Linked DNA regions of Kribbella sp. NBC_01245. Each later gene encodes a partner of the first gene's protein in a complex. Links are inferred from orthologs where the notes say so. Each region holds a gene or a part of one and is shown on either strand. Other genes may lie near its edges. The genes, in order: pcrA and uvrB.

Evidence for each region.
Region 2: the proteins of pcrA (region 1) and uvrB are in contact, whole or in part, in a crystal structure (PDB 7EGT), measured with the Thermus thermophilus proteins. The link is inferred for Kribbella sp. NBC_01245 from one-to-one orthologs. Residues at the interface, in WP_096412145.1 of Thermus thermophilus: His654, Arg656, Phe657, Gln666, Asp668, Glu669, Lys680, Arg681, Leu682, Ser683, Lys685, Tyr686, Ala687; in WP_096411307.1 of Thermus thermophilus: Glu23, Leu25, Arg26, Asp27, Gly28, Glu29, Arg30, Phe31, Arg55, Glu326, Asp327, Phe328, Glu379, Ser382, Gln383, His398, Gly400, Arg401.

Annotation. Positions count from the first base shown.
Region 1 is NZ_CP108487.1:4,330,060-4,340,086, forward strand. The notes cover bases 7,041-10,027. They hold pcrA (DNA helicase PcrA), read right to left. Parts: upstream 9,709-10,027; coding sequence 7,372-9,708; downstream 7,041-7,371. Other genes in these bases: OG394_RS19250 (hypothetical protein), read right to left, coding at 7,041-7,288; OG394_RS19260 (PIG-L deacetylase family protein), read left to right, coding at 9,765-10,027. Also shown: OG394_RS19215 (carbohydrate ABC transporter permease), read right to left, coding at 1-766; OG394_RS19220 (carbohydrate ABC transporter permease), read right to left, coding at 763-1,806; OG394_RS19225 (ABC transporter substrate-binding protein), read right to left, coding at 1,901-3,169; OG394_RS19230 (cobalamin B12-binding domain-containing protein), read right to left, coding at 3,471-3,923; OG394_RS19235 (esterase/lipase family protein), read left to right, coding at 4,116-4,982; OG394_RS19240 (M23 family metallopeptidase), read left to right, coding at 5,265-6,026; OG394_RS19245 (DUF6886 family protein), read left to right, coding at 6,054-6,605; more of OG394_RS19250, read right to left, coding at 6,737-7,040. UniProt on the Escherichia coli protein: A helicase with DNA-dependent ATPase activity. Unwinds DNA duplexes with 3'-5' polarity. Translocates on single-stranded DNA with 3'-5' polarity. Initiates unwinding more efficiently from a nicked substrate than double-stranded DNA.
Region 2 is NZ_CP108487.1:2,178,094-2,188,118, forward strand. Bases 4,869-7,853 are described here. They hold uvrB (excinuclease ABC subunit UvrB), read right to left. Parts: upstream 7,423-7,853; coding sequence 5,314-7,422; downstream 4,869-5,313. Other genes in these bases: OG394_RS09665 (MmcQ/YjbR family DNA-binding protein), read right to left, coding at 4,869-4,920; OG394_RS09670 (VOC family protein), read right to left, coding at 4,936-5,301; OG394_RS09680 (hypothetical protein), read right to left, coding at 7,469-7,853. Also shown: OG394_RS09645 (C40 family peptidase), read left to right, coding at 1-401; OG394_RS09650 (beta-galactosidase), read right to left, coding at 430-2,421; OG394_RS09655 (LacI family DNA-binding transcriptional regulator), read left to right, coding at 2,562-3,023; OG394_RS09660 (TerC family protein), read right to left, coding at 3,102-4,253; more of OG394_RS09665, read right to left, coding at 4,552-4,868; more of OG394_RS09680, read right to left, coding at 7,854-8,491; OG394_RS09685 (hypothetical protein), read right to left, coding at 8,523-9,446; OG394_RS09690 (hypothetical protein), read right to left, coding at 9,485-10,025. UniProt on the Escherichia coli protein: The UvrABC repair system catalyzes the recognition and processing of DNA lesions. A damage recognition complex composed of 2 UvrA and 2 UvrB subunits scans DNA for abnormalities.

The DNA.
Region 1 (10,027 bases):
CGATGACGCCCGCCGCCATCTGACTGCCGAACGGCTGATCCCGACCGGAGGTGCCGGTGAACTGCTGGATCACCACGTTCGCGGTCTGGATCTCCTTCTTGTCGATCATGCTGACCGCGATCAGGAACTCGTTCCAGGCTGCGATGAAGGTGATGATCGCCGTCGTGAACACACCTGGTGCGGCCAGCGGCAGGATGACCTTGCGGAAGGCCTGCGCGGGCGTACAACCGTCGACCATCGCCGCCTGCTCGAGCTCTCTGGGCATCTGACGGAAGAACGTCGTCAGGGTCCAGATCGCCAGTGGCAGGGCGAACGACAGGCTGGGCACGATCATCGCCTGGTACGTGTTGATCCACTTGATGTCGACGAACAACTTCAGCAGCGGGATCACCAGCGAGATACCGGGGAACATCGAGGTGGTGATGATGATCCCGAGCATCACGTTCTTGAACCGGAACTCCAGCCGCGCCAGCGTGTACGCCGCTACCAGGCCGACGATCAACGTGAGGATGGTCGTCGTACCGGCGACGATCAGGCTGTTCAGCAACGACCGGCCGAACCCGTTGTTCGGATCGAAGACGTCCTTGATGTTCTCGATCGAGAAGGGTGCCGGGATGATCGAGTTGTCGAACTGATCGTTGGGCCGGCGGAAGGCCGATACCACCATCCAATAGAACGGCAGCAAACAATAGATGACGATGAGCCCGACACCGATCAGCGGTAGATACCGGCGCCAGGCACTGGTTTCAGCGGACATCTTGCTCATGAGACAGCACTCCCCACGCCGACCGCGGCCGAATCGGTCGGCCTATCCACCGACTTGCCCCGGCCTCGTTTGCCCTTGACCGGCTTACTCGGCTTGCCCGACTTCTCGCCGATGACGTCGGCACCCAGCAGCTTGACGAACATGAAGGCCACCACGGCGACGTACAGGAACAAGATCGTCGCGTAGGCGGCCGCCGGCCCGTATCTGGTCTCCCTGGCTTCCAGGAAGGCCAGGATCGACAGTGTCTCGACCGATTCCTTGCCGGGGCCGACCAGCACGAACGGCAGGTCGAAGATCCGCAACGTGTCGAGCATGCGGAACAGTACGGCGACCAGCAGCGCGGGCTTGACCAGCGGCAGGGTGATCCGGACGAACTGCTGCCAGGGGCTCGCGCCATCCACCTTGGCCGCCTCGTAGATCTCCTCCGGGATGGTCTGTAGACCGGCCAGCACCAGCAGTCCGATGAACGGGGCCGTCTTCCAGGTGTCGGCGATGATGACCGACAGCACCGACTGCCAACCCTCGGTCGACCACAGGATCTCGGCGCCGATCAGCGCGTTCGCGGCGCCGTCGGCCTGGAAGATCCACTTCCAGAGCAGCGCCGAGACCACGGTCGGGATGGCCCACGGCACCAGGATGCTGGCCCGGACGATGCCGCGGCCCTTGAACGCCTTGTGCATCACCAGCGCCATCGCGACACCGAGAATCGTCTCGAGGGTCACGCAGGTGACGGTGAAGAAGGTGGTGTTGTAGAACGCGTTCCAGAATCGGTCCCCGACCTCACCGGAGAAGATCGCGGTGTAGTTGTCGAGGCCGACGAACTCTGACCCCTGGACGATGAATCCCTCTTCGTCCACCCTCTGGCCGCTGGTATACAGCGATTCCCGCAGCGCCGACAGGATCGGGTAGACGACCACGAGCGCGAGCACGATCAAGGTCGGTGACAGCAGGACGGCCGCCAGGCGGCCCGTTCCTTCGTCGTGGCGGCGAACTCTCTGGGTTTTCCCCGGCCGGGTTTCGGCCGGACTTGCTTCACTCATCTCTGCCTCCAACGTGGCGCCGGCCGGGCCGGCGCGGGGACAGGACGGGTCGGTGTCCCGCAACGTTCGCGGTACACCGACCCGGCCATATCGATCACTGAGTGATGAGCGAACTCAACTTGGTCTGCAGATCCGTCAGCGCCTGTTTCGGCTCCGTCTTCAAGGTCAGCGCGTTGTACGCCGCGTCCTGAATGGCGGTGCTGACATCGCCGTACTTGACCACCTTCGGCCGCGACTTCGCGGTGTCGATCGAGGCCTTCAGCGGGGCGAGGTACGGGAACTGCTTCTGCAGCCCGGCATCGTCGTACAGCGCGGCCCAGGTCGGCGCCTGCGAAGTCTTCTCGACATTGGCCTTCTGACGCTCTTCGCTGGCCATGAAGTTGATGAAGTCCGCAGCGGTCGCCTTGTTCTTGGTGAAGGCGCTGATCGCGTAGTTGTGACCACCCAGGGTCGAGACGCCCGGGCCGTCCTTACCCGGCAGCGGCGCAACGGCGAACTTGCCGTTGATCTTCGACGACCCGTCGGTCTTACCCGCGAGGGCGTAGACGTACGGCCAGTTGCGGTGGAAGAGCAGCTTGCCCTCCTGGAAGGCGCGACGGCCTTCCTCTTCCTTGTAGGTGATCGCAGCGCTGGGGATGGCCTTCGTCTTGAAGCCGTTCACCAGTTGCGTCAGGCCCGCAAGTGCCTCCGGGGTGTCCACGTTGGGCTTGCCGTCCTCACCGACGACGACACCGCCCGCGGAGTTGATGGCCTCGGAGAAGTTCACCGTCAGGCCTTCGTACTTCTCGAACTGGCCCGCGTAGCAGCTCATGCCCTTGGACTCCGGCAGCGCCTGCACCTTCAGGCAGGCCGCGGTCATCTCGGTCCAGGTCTTCGGCGGCTGCACGCCCGCCTTGTCGAGCAGATCCTTGCGGTAGTAGAGCAAACCGCCATCGGACGTCACCGGTACGCCGTACAGCTTGTCGCGGTACTTGGCGGTGTCGACCGTTGCCGGGATCAACTTGCCCAGGTCCGGGAACTTGTCCTCGGGCAGCGCGACGACCCAGCGGTTCGCGGCGAACTCGGCGGTCCACACCACGTCCAGGTTGAGCACGCTGTAGGCGTCGGACTGGCTCTGCGCGCTCTGGATCATCAGGGCCCGCTGCTGGTCCGCGGACTCCGGCAGCTCCTTGACCTCGACCTTCTCGTCCGCGTGCGCCGCGTTCCACGCGTCGACCTGGCTCTTGAGGTTTCCGGAGGTGTCCTTGCCAGTGGCAAAGGTGATCGGGCCACGGCCTTCGAGCGCGGTGCTGTCGCCAGATCCGCCGCCACCGTCATCGCCGCCACCACAGGCTGACGCGAGCAGCACCAGGCTGACGCTCATGGCGACAACGGCTGCCCTGCGGGACTGTGATCGTTCAAACCTCATCGTGCACCTGCCCTCTTCCGATAAGACAACACTGTCTTTGCGCAGGTACCCGCAGTCCCCCGCTGCGAGTCCATGTCCGGACAGTAACCGAGATTCGGGCGATGTGCTCTAAGCCACACCTGCCGGAAAATTCGCGGTCGGCGAACGGACAGCGCATGGCTGTAATGCGATCGCTATTTGGCGCGCCGCACAACCGGTAAGGGCTTAACGATTCGGTATTACCCGCCGGTAACTGTCACTTTCAGGACATCGGGTCTCAGCTGGACTGAGCTGACCCCGCGTTACCGGTAGCGTGCTCGGCCGCCGAGGCGTCACCGACGTTCGCGCGGACCCACTCGACGATCTCGACCGTGGTCGCGCCGGGGGTGAAGATCTTGTGCACGCCGAGCTCGGCCAGCGGCTCCAGATCGGCCTCGGGAATGATGCCGCCGCCGAACACCACGATGTCGTCGGCCTCGCGGGCGATCAGCAGCTCCCGGACCTTCTTGAACAAGGTCATGTGCGCGCCGGACAGCACCGACAGGCCGATCGCGTCCGCGTCCTCGGCGATGGCCGTCTCCACGATCTGCTCCGGGGTCTGGTGCAGGCCGGTGTAGACGACCTCCATCCCGGCGTCACGCAGGGCGCGGGCGACCACCTTCGCACCCCGGTCATGACCGTCGAGCCCAGGCTTGGCGACGACGACCCGCAACGGGCTGGTGGCTGACATGACAGGCCTCCGCATAGTCCAGTGCACAGGCGCTTCGTTGCGCCAAGGCTCCTGGCCGCAGGCTATCCGAGCCGCCGGTTGCAGATAAGACACACAGGCGTGTGTTCGCCCACACGTGGCCCTGAAATCGGTTACCGTCGAAAGAGATCGGACCAGTTCGCGCGGGGGGTTCGATGAAGTGAGGAGCCGCCCATGACCGCAGAGCCGGAAGAGGCCAGCCGGAGCGGTATCCGCGAGGCCCTCGAGGGACTGAAGTACGGCGCTCGCTCGGCCTTGTCGCCGAAGGTCATCCAGGGTGCCGCGGTGGAGATCGGCTGGTTGACCACCCACCTGGCGATGTACCCACTCGGCCTGGTTCGCGATTCCGAGCATCGCGCCGACCGGCTGAACCTGGACAGCCTGACCCCGGCTCAACGCGGTCTGCTGATCGGCGACGTCGAGGCGGCCGCCACCCCGATCGTGCTGACTCACGGCATCATCGACAACCACACCGTCTTCGCGCTGATGCGGCGCAATCTGCTCCGTCGCGGTTTCAGCCGGCTGCGCACGTTCTCGTACTCCCCGCTCACCCTCGACGTACGTCGTACCGCCGAGCGGATGGGCGCCGAGATCGAGGCGCTGTGCGCGGAGGCCGGCTACGAGCGGATCCACGTGATCGGGCACAGCCTCGGCGGCCTGATCGCCCGGTACTACGTGCAGCGACTGGGCGGGGATGAGCGGGTGCACACCTGCGTCACGCTTGGCACGCCACACCAGGGCACCCAGGCGGCCCGGCTGCTGCCGTGGCCCTTGGTGAAGCAATTACGCCCGGACAGCGACCTGATGGCAGAGCTCGCGGAGCCCGCGCCAGGGTGCAAAACGCGCTTCCTGGCCTTCTACAGCGATGTAGACCAGCTGATAGTTCCGCAACGCCGGGCGAGGATCGACCATCCCGACCTGTCCGCGCGTAATGTGCGCATCAGTGGAGTGGGTCACCTCTCACTCCCGTTCGACGGCGAGGTCGTGCACCAGATCTCCGGTGCGCTGTCCCACCTCGACGAGACCGGGGCCGTCGCCTAGGACGCCTGGTCAAGCAGCGAACCGCAAAGGAAACGAAAATATTCCTGGACGGGGTTTGTAGCCTCGTGACCCATCCGTTATGGTGCTTGAGCCCCCGGGAATCCGGGAGCGGACAGTGCCCCTCCCCTGTGACCGAAAGGCCACGTTGTGTCCCAGCACCGTGCCGCGAGAAATCGCGTCACGCCAGGCAACGCTGCGCGTAAACCCAACGCACCAGCGCCTCACAGTGCAAAGCATCGTGTAGCCCGGCGTACCACCCCAGCCAGTTCCCAGATCGTCGGTTTGACCGCAGCGCTCGCCGCCGCGGCCGGAGCAGTGGGTTTCAGCCACAGCTCCCTCGCCTCACCCACCCAGGCGAACTCCGCGGTGAACATCGCCGCGCTGAACGCCACCATGGGCAAGGCCGAGCTCTCCGCCGTCACCACTGCCCGGATCGAGCGTCGCCAACTCGCCACCAGGGACTCGTCCCGCCTCCAGCTCGCGCAGACTGCCTCCGTCAAGAAGCAGGCCGCCGCCGACCGGACCGCCAAGGCCCGCGCCGCCAAGCTGGACGCCTACCGCAAGGTCACCCAGGTCCGCGCCACCGCCCTCGCCCGGGCCAAGGCCGCCGCCGAGAAGGCCGAGCTGCTGAAGCTGCAGTCCGCCACTCGCGCCGAGATGATGCTGACCGGCTACCGCATCACCGCCACCTTCGGCCAGGGCGGCACCCGCTGGGCCCGGAACCACACCGGCACCGACTTCGCCGCCGACCTGGGCACCCGGATCGGCGCCGTCATGAAGGGCGAGGTCATCCAGGCCGAGTTCTCCGGTCCGTATGGCCGTCAGGTCAAGGTCCGGCACACCGACGGCACCGTCACGTCGTACAGCCACATGAACAGCTTCTCGGTCTCCGTAGGGGACCTGGTCTACGCCGGCGACAAGCTCGGCGAGGTCGGCTCCAGCGGTAACAGCACCGGCCCGCACCTGCACTTCGAGGTGCTACCCGACGGTGAAACTGCGATCAACCCGATGCCCTGGCTCCGCGACCACGGTCTGCACCCGTAATCCCCTCACTTTTGTAAACTGCGGCGCATGCGTCCTGGTCCGGGTGAAGTCCTGCACTTCTCCGAGGATCCGGGTATCACGCGATTCCGCCCGCAGGTCGTCGCCGTCCGGTCGACGCCGCTTGCCACGCCTTACGTGTGGGCCGTCGATTCCGACCGCGCCCCCGACTACTGGTTCCCCCGCCAATGCCCGCGCGCGATGGCCTGGGTTGGACCGCAGACTTCTGAGCAAGACCGCCTACGGCTGATCGGGCCGGGCGAATCCCGCGTTCACGCGATCGAATACGGCTGGCTCGAGGCCATGCGAACCGTCGAGCTGTACGCCTACCGCCTGCCGTCCGAAACCTTCACGCCGTACGACGCCGCCGTGGTCTCCACCGCGCCCGAGGTACTGCCGCTCGGACCACCCGAACGAGTCCCCGACCTCTTCACCCTGCACGCGGAAGCCGGCATCCAACTCCGCGTCCTCCCCAACCTCCACGCCTTCTGGTCCGCAGTCACCACCAGCACCCTGGAGTTCAGCGCCATCCGCCTCCGCAACGCCCAACCTAGTGTCCTGAGTCAGAAGTTCGTGCCTTAGCTCCGGTGTCCAGGTGCGTGCATCGCAAGGCGGAGGAGGGGAGCAATCTTTTTCGATTGTGACCCGACGACAACGCAGCGAGGTGCGTGCCTGGGCGCCGGAGATGAGGTGCGAACTTCTGACTCAGGACACTAGCGGCGCCAGACTTCGGCGGTGGTGAGGAAGGCGGAGGAGGAGGGGCGTTCGGGGGTGCCGTCGACCTGGACGTTGCCGGGGATGGTTTCGCCGCCGAGGGTCAGCCGCGCGGCCCGCACCGGGGCGATGACCAGGCTGAGGCTGTGGTCGACGCCGTCGAGCAGGAAGTTGTCGGTGGCAAAGGTACGCCGGTCGAGCACGCCGGACATCTCGATCTGTACGTCGGCGGCTTTGACGCTCAACCCGGCGGCCAGGTTCATCGAGACCTGGACGAGGTCGCGTTCGATCACCGGTTCGGGCCAAACCAGGCCTTGCACCTCGAGGAACGACCGGACGAAATAGCTCTCCAGCCAGGCGGCCAGGTCGACGTCATCGGCGATGACCCGGACGCGGCCGTCGTACCAAAGCACGATCGCCGTACCGGCACCGCGGATGGACCAGTCGACCGTCCAGATCGAGGCGAATGCGACCACTTGGCCGCCGGCGTCGAACAGTCTGAGGCCCGGATTCGCCCCCGCCAGGATGATCCGCCGTTGCTGCTGTGTCATCGGCACACCTTCGTCCGGAGGTTCGAAGCCCCGATTGTCTCAATATCCAGACTTCGCGCAACGTTTGGCGGGTGATTCTTGGCCTAGATCTTCTCTACCGGCGCGTAACGGAGTAATAGACGCTTCACGCCTTCGGAGCCGAAGTCGATATCGGCCTGGGCCTGTTGCCCTTCGCCGCGGACCACCACGACACTGCCCATCCCGAAGCTGTCGTGCACGACCCGATCGCCCGGTTTGAGGCTGAGCACGGGCTTGTCGCCGACTCCGCCCGTACGACGCGGCGCCTCGTACCGGCTGGTGAAACCGCTCGAGCCACCGGACGACGTACCGGTGCCGGACCAGCGGGTGATCGCGGACTCGTCGCGGCGCCAGTCGAGCAACTCAGCCGGGATCTCGTCCAGGAATCGCGATGGCGGGTTGTGCTGCGGAGCGCCGTACGCGCTGCGAACCGCCGCCCGCGACAGGTGCAACCGCTGCCGGGCCCGCGTGATCCCGACGTACGCCAGGCGGCGCTCCTCCTCCAGCTCCTTCATGTCGTTGAGCGAGCGGGAGTGCGGGAAGACGCCGTCCTCCATCCCCGTCAGGAACACCACCGGGAACTCGAGGCCCTTCGCCGTATGCAGCGTCATCAGCGTGACCACGCCACCGTCATCGCCCTGGTCCGGAATCGAGTCGGCATCCGCGACCAGCGCGACCCGCTCCAGGAACGCCTGCAGGTCGGACGGTTCGCCCGCGGCGCCGGCCTCCTCGACGAACTCCCGCGCGACCGCGACGAACTCGGCCAGGTTCTCCAGGCGAGTCTCGTCCTGCGGGTCCGTCGATTTCTCCAGCTCGTCGTGATAGCCCGAGCGGTGCAGCGCGACGTCCAGGATGTCGTCCGGCGGGGCGCCCGAGTCGACCATGGCCTGCAATTCGTCCAGGATCTCGAGGAACGAGGTGATCGAGTTGAGTGAGCGACTGGCGATTCCCGGCGCGTCCTCGGCCTTGCGCAACGCCTGCGAGAACGAGATCCGCTCGCGCTGAGCGAGGGCCTCGACCGTCGCCTCGGCGCGATCGCCGATGCCGCGTTTGGGCACGTTCAGGATGCGCCGGAGCGAGACCGTGTCCTCGGGATTGACCAGCACGCGCAGGTAGGCCAGCGCGTCGCGGACCTCCTTGCGCTCGTAGAAGCGCACGCCGCCGACGACCTTGTACGGCAGGCCGGTGCGGATGAAGACTTCTTCGAAAACCCGGGACTGCGCGTTCGTCCGGTAGAAGACGGCCACGTCCATCGGTTTGGCATCACCCGCGTCGGTGAGCCGGTCGATTTCGTCCGCGACGAACTGCGCCTCGTCGTGCTCGTTGTCCGCGACGTACACCGCGATCTGCTCGCCGGGGCCGGAGTCGGACCAGAGGTTCTTCGCCTTGCGGCCCTCGTTGCGGCTGATGACAGCGTTGGCCGCGGTGAGGATGTTCTGCGTGGAGCGGTAGTTCTGCTCGAGCAGGATCGTCTCGGCGTTGGTGAAATCCTCTTCGAACGCGAGGATGTTGCGGATCGTCGCGCCCCGGAAGGCATAGATCGACTGGTCCGCGTCGCCGACCACCATCAGCTCGGCCGGCGGCGCCATCGGGCCATCGTTCGCGCCCGGCTCGAAGTCGGCGCAGAGCTCACGGATCAACGTGTACTGCGCGTGGTTCGTGTCCTGGTACTCGTCGACGAGCACGTGGCGGAACCGGCGGCGGTAGTACTCCCGGACCTCGGGAAAGGCCTGAAAGAGGTTGACCGTGGTCATCAGCAAGTCGTCGAAGTCCAGCGCGTTCGCCTGGGCGAGTCGCTCCTGGTACGTCTTGTAGCACTCGGCGTACGTCTCCTCGAGGTGGTTCGACGCCTTCGCGGCGGCCGCCTCGTAGTCGATCAGCTCGTTCTTCTGGGTGGAGATCCAGTTCAGTACGGCGCGCGGCGCATAGCGTTTGACGTCCAGGTCGAGATCGCGGCAGACCAGCGTCATCAGCCGTTTGGAGTCGGTGTCGTCGTAGATCGAGAACGTCGAACTGATGCCGAATCGCTTGATATCGCGGCGCAGAATCCGCACACACGACGAGTGGAACGTCGAGACCCACATCATCTTCGCCCGGCCGCCGACCAGCTCGGTCACCCGCTCACGCATCTCGGCCGCGGCCTTGTTGGTGAACGTGATCGCCAGGATCGACCCCGGGTGGGCATCCCGGGCGGCCAGCAGATACGCGATCCGCCGGGTCAGCACCCTGGTCTTGCCCGAGCCGGCACCGGCCACCACCAGCAGCGGCTTACCCGCGTGCACGACAGCGGCCCGCTGCTGCGGGTTGAGCCCGTCCAGCAGCTCCTCGGGCCCCACCTTGCGCAACGCCGGCGGAGTCTCGAGCGGGATCGGGAGTTCGTCTGGAGAGAAGAGCGTGGTCATCGGTATCTACCCTAGGCCGTGCCACCGACAAGATCCGTATCGTCCACAATGCACGGATGACGATTCCGATCGCGAAGCCCCGTCCTGACGCCGAAATCGAGCGGGTGCTGGCGATCGTCGCGCACCCGGACGACCTCGATTTCGGTGGCGCCGGCACCATCGCGAACTGGACTCGCGCGGGTATCGAGGTGACCTACTGCATCGTCACCGACGGGCAGGCAGGCGGTTTCGAGCCGGACCGCGATCGCGCCGAGATGCCCGACGTACGCCGTGCGGAGCAGACCGCGGCGGCCGCCCACGTCGGCGTACGGGATCTCCG
Region 2 (10,025 bases), 2.2 Mb from region 1 along the record:
GCTGGTTGGCGGACAAGGACCTACGCGTGGTGAGCGATCCGGCGGACAACGTGGAGCGGTTGCGCCTGGGCTCGCAGTTTCTCGGGTTGCAGTACTTGTGGGGCGGTACGTCGGCCTACGGGCTGGACTGTTCCGGCCTGGTGCATGCGGTGCACCGGGTGCTCGGACTGCGCACGCCTCGCGACGCGCACGACCAGTGCGCAGCGCTAGACAAAGTCGCGGTCGACCAGGCCCAGCCGGGCGACCTCTACTTCTTCGCCCGGCCAGGTCAGACCGTTCACCACGTCGGCTTCGTCTCCCCCGCCGGCATGTTGCACGCCTCGGAGACCGGCAAGGTCCTGGAAGACGAGGCACTCGCTGAGGACCGTCTCGGCACCCTGGTCGCCGCCGGCCGCCTCTAACGCCTAGCGGCCATCGCCTGCCGGCTCCTTAGCGCTCGTGGAGGGAAATGACGCGGATGCCGCCGGCCGCGACCTCGTGGGTGCGGGCGTTCTGGCCGGACAACAGGTCGGTCCCGTCCACGTCCAGGTCGAAGGGCTTGTCCCCGTGGTTGATCGCGACCACGTGGCCGGACCTTCGAATGACCTCGAGCTCCTCCGGCAGATCCACCGGTACGGCGGTCCCCGCGTCCTGGTAGACCCGCTCGAACACCACGCCCAGATCGGTCACCGTCAACCGCGTCGAGAGATACCACGCCGACCCATCACCCAACTGGTGACGCGTGATCGCCGGTCCACCCGCGGCCGGCCCGTCCTCGTACGCCATCACCACCTCGGCGCCCTCAAGCCGGATCGCGTCGGCCCAGACATCCCCAGTGAGGCCGGGCTGATCAAGATGGACCGTCTCCCCCGACCGCAACGGCAGGAACTCCTCCACGGTCAGACCGAGGACGTCCCGCAGCGGCGCCACGAAGCCACCCGGATGCACTGCGTCGTTCTCGTCGACGATGGCCGAGAAGTACGACACCACCAACGTGCCGCCACCTTCGACGTACCGGCGCAGGTTGTCGGCCGCCGCCTGGGTGAGCAGGTACGACGCGGGCGCGACGACCAGCCGGTACGACGAGAGGTCCGCCTCGGGATGGGCGAAGTCGACCGCAACCTTGTCTCGCCACATTCGGTCGTAGCAGGCGTTGATGCGTTCGCGATGTGACAAGTCCTCGCTCGGGCGCCACTCGAGGTCTTGCGCCCAGAACGACTGCCAGTCCCAAAGGATCGCGGCCTCTGCCTGGACACGCGTTCCGGTCAACGAAGCGAGCCGCCCGAGATCGGCGCCGAGGGCGCGGACCTCCGACCAGATCCGGCTGTTCGTTCCCGCGTGCGGCAGCATCGCCGAGTGGAACTTCTCCGCCCCGGAACGCGAGGCGCGCCACTGGAAGAACATGATCGCGTCGGCACCCCGGCCGAGGTGGGACATGGCGTTGCGGGCCAGCTCGCCTCGCCGCTTGGCGACGTTGCGCGGCTGCCAGTTGACCGCCGAGGTGGAGTGCTCCAGCAACAGCCACGGCTTTCCGCCCGCGATCGACCGGGTCAGATCAGCCGACAACGCGAGTCCGACATGGCTGCGCGCGTCCTCGGCGACCAGGTAGTGGTCGTTGGCGACCACGTCCACCTCGTCGGCCCACTTCCACAGGTCGACAGATTCGCACGTGCCGGCCATGAAGTTCGTGGTGATCGGCACATTCGGGCAGACCGCGCGGATGGCGTCCCGCTCGAGGATGAAGCACTCCAGCAGCGCATCGGAGGTGTACCGCGCGAAGTCGAGCCGCTGGGCCGGATTCACCACGCTTGCCGAGACCGCCGGCGCCGAGACGTGTTGCCAGTCCTCGTACCGCTGACCCCAGAACGCGGTGCCCCAGGCGGCGTTGAGCGCGTCGAGCGTTTCGTATCTCCGTTGCAGCCATGCCCGGAAGGCCTGCGTGCTCTGGTCGGAGTAGCACTCGGACACGGGCGCGCCGTACTCGTTGTGCACGTGCCACAGGGCGAGCGCCGGGTGGTCGCCGTACCGCTCGGCCAGGGCACTCGCGATCGAGACGCTCGCGCGGCGGTACGCCGGTGAGCTCGGGCTGGCCATCCCGCGGGAGCCGAAGCCCAGCGTCGTACCGTCGCGGTTGACGACGCGCGCCTCCGGGTAGCGGTGGAAGAACCAGGCGGGCGGCGAGGCGGTCGGCGTACCGAGGCTGATCCCGATACCCGCGGCGTGCAGCAGGTCGAACAGCCGGTCGAGCCAGCCGAAGTCGTACTCGCCCTCCCGGGGTTCGAGCAGGGCCCACGAGAAGATCCCGACGCTGACCAGGTTCACCCCGGCCTCCCGCATCAGCTCGATGTCCTCCGCCCAGACCTCTTCCGGCCATTGCTCGGGGTTGTAATCACCCCCGTAACGGATGCCGTGCCGCGGGTCCAGTTGCGGTTTGGGGCTCAAGCTGACTCCTCATTGCTGTGCACGCTCACAGGCCGAGCTGGCGCTCGCAACGCCTAAGAAACAGCACGAAACACGCCGTTGACAAGTGGCTGAGACTGGCTGCACTGTGAACGTGCACAGCCGAGCCTGACCGGCTGTCCCTGAGGAGGAATCACCGCCGCATCGCCACCATCACCGGCCCGCTCGACACGCCGGGTGGCGTCCAACGGCTGCAGGGCTATCGGGACGAGCTGGGCGCTGGCTTTGACGAGCAATTGGTTGCGCATGGCGACTACTCGCGGGCGAGCGGTCGGCGGGCGATGGCCGAGCTGCTCGACCGCGATCCGTCCATCGACGCGGTGTTTGTCGCGTCCGACCTGATGGCGGCCGGTGCCCTCACCACGCTCGCCGGGCGGGGCCTCTCCGTACCTGGCGACATCGCCGTTGGCGGCTTCGACGACTCCGGCCTCGCCGAAACCCTCCAGCCTGCCCTCACCACGATGCGTCAGCCCTTCGAGCGCATCAGCGCCGAAATGGTCCGCCTGCTGACCGACCTCATCAACGGCCAGCAACCCGCCGCCGTGACCTTCCCAACCACCCTGATCCCCCGCTCATCCACGTAGCCTCGGCGCACAATGACTGGTGAACGACGAAACCCCGGCCCTCCGCGTAGGAGGACCGGGGTTTCGTGTTGGCTTAAATCAGGACTTCTTGCCTGAACTGCCTGACTTGCTGACCTCGTCCTGGATCTTGCCAGGCGCGGATCCGTTCGGCCCGGCACCATTGGACGACGCGGTGCCACTCGTGCCGGTCGCCGTGGCGCCGGTCTCGCTGGACTCGGCCGGGCTGTCGTCGACCGCGGGCGCGGTGGTGACGCCGTTGGCGGCATCGCGGCGGGACTTGCGCAGGCTGAGCACGGTGGTGATGCCCAGCGTGATGACGATGAAGCTGAGCGAGACCCAGATCGGCACCTCGGGCGCCCACTCGATGTGCTTGCCGCCGTTGATGAAGGGCAGCTCGTTCTCGTGCATCGCGTGCAGCACGAGCTTGACGCCGATGAAGGCGAGCACCACGGACAGACCCAGCGACAGGTAGACCAGGCGGCGCAGCAGGTCGCCGAGCAGGAAGTAGAGCTGGCGCAGACCCATCAGCGCGAACACGTTCGCCGTGAAGACCAGGAAGGGCTCCTGGGTCAGGCCGTAGATCGCGGGAATCGAGTCGAGCGCGAACAGCAGGTCCGTCGTACCGAGCGCGATGATGACGATCGCCATCGGGGTGATCAGGCGCTTGCCGTTCTGCGTCAGCGTCAGCTTGACGCCGTTCCACTGGTCGGTGGCGGGCAGACGGTTCTTGGCGAAGCGGATGACCGCGTTCTCCTGGTAGTCCTCGTCGTCGTTCTCACCCTGCTTGGCCAGATGGACCGCGGTGTAGATGAGGAAGGCGCCGAAGATGTAGAAGATCCACGAGAACTGGTTGATCGCGGCGGCGCCGAGCGCGATGAAGATGCCGCGGAAGACCAGCGCGAGAATGATGCCGACCAGCAGCGCGGTCTGCTGGTACTTCCTGGGCACGCCGAAGCGGCTCATGATGATCAGGAAGATGAACAGATTGTCCACACTGAGGCTGTACTCGGTGAGCCAGCCGGCGTAGAACTCGCCCGCATACTGTCCACCGGCGAAATACCACACGCCGAGGCCGAAGATCAGGGCCATCGAGATGTAGAAGGCGATCGCGGTCGCCGATTCCCTGGTCGTGGGCTCGTGCGGGCGGCGCCCGATGATGAAGACGTCGAAGGCCAGCACCGCGAGCAGAATGCCCACCGTGATGTACCAGACGTACGGGTGAATTTCCACGTGGTCCTCCGGAGCTCAGACGAAAAGACGGACTCCGAAGGTCTCTTCCGCCTGGCGCTGAGATAGCGGGCCGGGCCAGCGGCACCGGGTGAAGGGGCAGCCCTCCGACCGTGATGACGATACCGCTGCGAAGGAATACTCCCCTTCAACGACCCCCATTCTGGCTGCTGGCACCCGTTTGTTCCAAATCCGGGACACGCGTTCTGCCTGTTGGGATGGTCACGTGGCGAAATGGGAATACAACCCGCTGACTGGTCAGTTGACTCAGATGAGTTGTCAGTCGGCCCTTGTGACGGGCTCAGTCGGCCCTCGTGTCGGATGCGGCCGGACGCCTGGATTTCGGTAGTTTCGCCACGACGGTGTCGTACGACGCGTCGACCAGCTCCAGGATCTCGTCATCCGGCACGCTGCCGCCCAGGCGAACGGTATTCCACCCGGAACGTCCGATATACGCCATCACGGTGACGTCATCCGGATAGGCCGCGATCAGCTCGTCGGCCTCCTCGCGGTTCCGGCCGCACTTGATCCCGACCGAGTCACCGCTGCCGAGGAACGCGAAGATCTTGTCGCTGACCTTCGCCACCACATCCCCCTCCCACGGCTCGTCCTGCCAAGCCCCCGGCTTACCCAGACAGTGCTCCAGCAGCCCCTCCGACCCCAACCTCATGACGCCTCCATCCCGCTATTGGTGGGTGACGGCTTCGACGTTGTTGCCGTCGAGGTCGCGCACGAAGACGCCGTAGTAGCCCGGTTCGTACTCCGGCCACTCGCGCGGCTCGTGCAGCACCTCCGCACCCAGTTCCAGGGCCGCGGCATGCACCGCGTCCACCGCGGCACGATCCACCGCAGCGAACGCGATATGCACCTCGCGCTGGACACCACCCCGCGACGGCCCGAGCCAGAACCGCGCTACGCCGTCCGGGCCGGCGAATCCCAGCTCCTCGCCGAAGTCCAACGCCACGGTCACGCCGAGCGGCGCCAGCAGGCCCTCGAAGAAGGCGCGACTGGCCGCCACGTCGTCACACTGCACCGCGAGATGATCGAGCACGGTCGCCTCCCCTTATGACGCGCCGGCGTTGACCATTTGGCGTAGTTCCTTCTTCAACTCGTGGATCTCGTCGCGATAGCGGGCCGCGACCTCGAACTGCAGCTCGGCCGCCGCGTTGTGCATCTGGTCGGTGAGCTGCTGGATGAGATCGGCCAGGTCGGTCGACGGCATGCCGCCGGCGAGCTCGCGGGCCTTCTCCCCCGGTTTCACCTTCGCCAGGGCACCCGGCACCGGCGCCTTGCCACGGCTCTGGGACCGGCCACTGCCCAGGAGCTCGGCCGTGTCCGCGTCCTCGCGAGCGAGCATGTCGGTGATGTCGGCGATCCGCTTGCGCAGCGGCTGCGGGTCGACGCCGTTCGCGGTGTTGTACGCGACCTGCTTCTCGCGGCGACGGTTCGTCTCCTCGATCGCCATCTCCATCGAGGGCGTGATCTTGTCCGCATACATGAACACCGCGCCCGACACGTTTCGGGCGGCACGGCCGATGGTCTGGATCAGCGATCGCCCACTGCGCAGGAAGCCTTCCTTGTCGGCGTCGAGGATCGCCACCAGCGACACCTCGGGCAGGTCCAGACCCTCGCGGAGCAGGTTGATGCCGACGAGCACGTCGTACTCACCCATGCGGAGCTCGCGCAGCAGCTCCACCCGGCGCAACGTGTCCACCTCGCTGTGCAGGTAGCGCGTCCGGATACCCATCTCGAGCAGATAGTCGGTCAGATCCTCGGACATCTTCTTGGTCAGCGTGGTGACCAGGACCCGCTCGTTGCGCTCGGTCCGGATCCGGATCTCGTGGATCAGGTCGTCGATCTGGCCCTTGGTCGGTTTGACGATGACCTCGGGATCGATCAGACCGGTCGGGCGGATGATCTGCTCGACGAACCCGTCCGACTTGTCCTGCTCGTACTGCCCCGGCGTGGCCGACAGGTAGACCGTCTGGCCGATCCGCTCGAGGAACTCCTCCCAGCGCAGCGGCCGGTTGTCCATCGCGGACGGCAGGCGGAAGCCGTGCTCGACGAGGGTGCGCTTGCGGGACATGTCGCCCTCATACATGCCGCCGATCTGCGGCACGGTGACGTGCGACTCGTCGATGACCAGCAGGAAGTCCTCGGGGAAGTAATCCAGCAGACAGTGCGGCGCGGTCCCGGGCTCCCGGCCGTCGGTATGGCGGGAGTAGTTCTCGATGCCGGAGCACGTCCCGATCTGGCGCATCATCTCGATGTCGTACGTCGTGCGCATCCGGAGGCGCTGGGCCTCCAGCAGCTGGCCACCACGCTCCAGCTCCGCCAGCCGCTCGGCCAGCTCGGCCTCGATGCTGGTGATCGCCCGCTCCATCTTCTCCGGGGCGGTGACGTAGTGGGTGGCGGCGCCGATGTAGAGCTCCTCCTCCTCGCTGAGGACCTCACCGGTGAGCGGATGCAGCGTCATCACCCGCTCGATCTCGTCACCGAAGAACTCCACCCGCACGGCGAGCTCCTGGTACACGGGGAAGACCTCGAGCGTGTCGCCCCGGACCCGGAACGTGCCACGCGTGCCGGCCAGGTCGTTGCGTGCGTACTGCACGCCGACGAGTTTGCGCAGCAGGCCGTCGCGATCCATCTCGTCGCCGACCTTCACGTGGATCATCCGGTTCAGGTACTCATCGGCTGAACCGAGACCGTAGATACACGAGACGGTCGCGACCACGACCACGTCCCGCCGGGTCAGCAGCGACCAGGTGGCCGAGTGCCGGAGCCGCTCGACCTCCTCGTTGATCGAGCTGTCCTTCTCGATATACGTATCCGTCTGGGGCACGTAGGCCTCAGGCTGGTAGTAGTCGTAGTACGAGACGAAGTACTCAACGGCGTTCTTCGGGAAGAAGTGGCGCAACTCGTTCGCGAACTGGGCGGCGAGCGTCTTGTTCGGCTGGAGGATCAGCATCGGCCGCTGGATCTTCTCCGCCAGCCACGCCATCGTCGCCGTCTTACCCGTTCCGGTGGCGCCGAGCAGGACGACGTCCTGCTCGCCGGCGTTGATCCGCCGCTCGAGCTCGTCGATCGCGGCCGGCTGGTCGCCCGCCGGCTCGAAGTCGGACACCACTTTCAGCGGCGCGACCATACGCTGGAGATCCGTCACCTGTCTCATGTCCTCCACCGTACGGCCCGCCACCGACAGTTTCTGATTTCAGGCCTTAGAACGACTTCAGCATGGAGTTGATCATGGCCTGGACCTGCGGATATGTCTCTTTCCAGATCTTGCCGCCGAGCGCTGAATCAGTCGCGGTGGTGAGGCCGTTCTTGTCCTCGTACGCCTGGACGAAGCCCGCGAAGACGACCTTCTTACCGGACTTGTTCTTCACCACGGCCGAGTAGTTGATCGCGTAGCACTCCTTGAGCGCCTCCGTCGGGCACTTCATGATCCGGCCGGACCGGATCACCACGTGCTCGAGGTTGTTCGACTCGATATCGACCAGCCGGTGCGCGAACTCCTTCGCGCCCATCAGCTCGGTCTGCCGGGCCCAGAACCAGCCGTCGATGAAGCCGCCGCCACCCGGCGAGGGCAGCAGGTAGCTCGCGCCCGACCGCTTGACCGGGTCCTTGACCCAGCCCTTGGTCGGCGTGAACCAGACGCCGTGGCCGATCTCGACACCGGTGTCGTACGGGCCCTTGGTCGGGGTGGTCTCGGTCGGCGTCGGCACCGAAGTCGGGACGGTGTTGGTCAGCGTCGGCTCGGACGTCGGCTGCGTCGTCGGGTCCTCACCACCACCGCGGATCAGCAGGATGACGCCGAGAATGACCAGCACTACGGCGAGCGCGCCGCCGCCGATGGCGATCAGCTGCATCTTCCCGAGACCCTTGTTCTTGCGCTCGAACTGGTGCCCCGGCGGATACCCGAACGGCCCCATCTGCGCCGGCGGTCCACCAGGCCCAACAGGTCCGCCCGGTCCACCTGGGCCGCCCGGCCCACCCGGACCCGGGCCGTAACCCGGCTGACCGCCGTACCCGGGCTGCCCGCCGTACGGCGGCTGCTGCGGGGGTGCGTTGTACCCGGGCGGCGGCTGCTGCCCGTACGGCGGCTGGCCCTGGCCCGGACCTTGCCCAGGACCTTGGCCGGGACCCTGCCCAGGACCTTGCCCCTGCCAGGGACCGCCCTGTCCGGCCGGTCCCTGTGGCCCCTGCGGCCCCTGCCCCGGCGGCCCGTACTGCTGACTCATGAGTGTCCTTCGCGTTCGGATCCTGCTGGTTCTACATGCTGTCGATGACGGACTTCTTCATGATCTCTGCGTCGGCCTTCGCCTTGGCCGCGAAGTCGTCCCGCGACTGGAAGTCGATCGCGGTGACCACACCGTCCTTGCGCCGGTAGGCCTCCACGTAACCCTGCAGCTTCACACCCTTCTTGGTCCCGGTGTACGTGATCGCGACACACTCAACCAGGACGTCGCGCGGGCACGTCAGGTTCCTTGGTGGGCCGCCGAGCTGGGCCACCATCGGCCCGGTCTCGCCCTCGACCACCCGGAGCAGGTACGTCTTGGCGGTCATGCCCTGCCGCTGCCGGACCCAGAAGAAGGCTCGCGCCTTCCCGTTCGGATCGGGCGCGATGACCTGCTTGCCCTGTTTCTCGGCGGCGTATTCGGTCCAGCCGTCGGCCGGTACGACCGAAACGCCGAACCCGACCGGCAACGCGTTCGCCGGCGGGGTGTAGCTCGGTGGCGGCGGCGTACTCACCGCTGTCGGTGCCGGTGTGGGCGTCGGCGGCAGGGTCTTGGGCTTGTCGTCGCCACCGAGGAACACGACCAGCCCGGTACCGATCAGGGCCAGCAGCACCACGGCCCCGACGACCGGGATCAGGAACGACGGCAGCTTGCGCCGCTTCGGTTCGGGTGGCGGCCGCCGCAACGACGGCGGGCTGATCTGCGATCCCCACCCGGTCGGCTCCCCCGGCCGAGGTCCGGCCGGTCCGGCCGGAGTTGCCTGGTTGCCCCAGGTGTCCGGGCTGGATCCCGCCGTCCCCGGGCCCGCCCCACCGGGAGCACCCGGTGCGGCGGGCCAGGACTGCGCGCTACCGGGATGCCCCGGCGGCGGTGCTACTGGATGGTTCCATGGCGATGGCGGCAGCTCGGGCTCCGGCTCGGGGGTGTCGTTGTCCCCCGAACCGGGCTCGTTCTTCACCCACGGGTTGTCCCCGGGGCCTTGACCGCGCTTGGAGTTCATTGGCTCTTGACGACCGAGGCCATCATGCCCTGGAGCTCGATCTTCGCCTGGTCGGCCGCACTGCGCAGCGCGTAGAAGCGGGCCAGCGTGAGCACGCCGTCGCTGCGCTCGATGACGCCGATGTAGCCGACCAGCTTCACGGTGCCGCTCTGACCGGTGAGCTCACCGGTCCAGGTGACGGACGTGAGCTTGGTGATCTTGGTCTGCCGTCCGGCCGGCGGCGTATCGACCTTGGGCGCGGACGTCTGCCAGTTGGTCATGTTCTTCTTCTCGGCGTTGATCGCCTGCGTCATCACCGCGGTGGCATCCGCCGACGTGCCCTTACCGGTCTGAACCCAGAACGCGCCCTGTCCGTCCTTCTTCAGGTAGACGCCCGTGGCGCCCTTCGGCGTCGCCCGAACGTAGCCGGGCATCGGCCGCACGAACACACCATGGCCGGCGTCGATCCCGACGTCCGTGCCATTCGGCCCATCCGTCGGCCCGTCAGTCGGCTCCGGCGACGTACTGACGGTCGGCTCCGGGCTCGGGTCGCCGCTG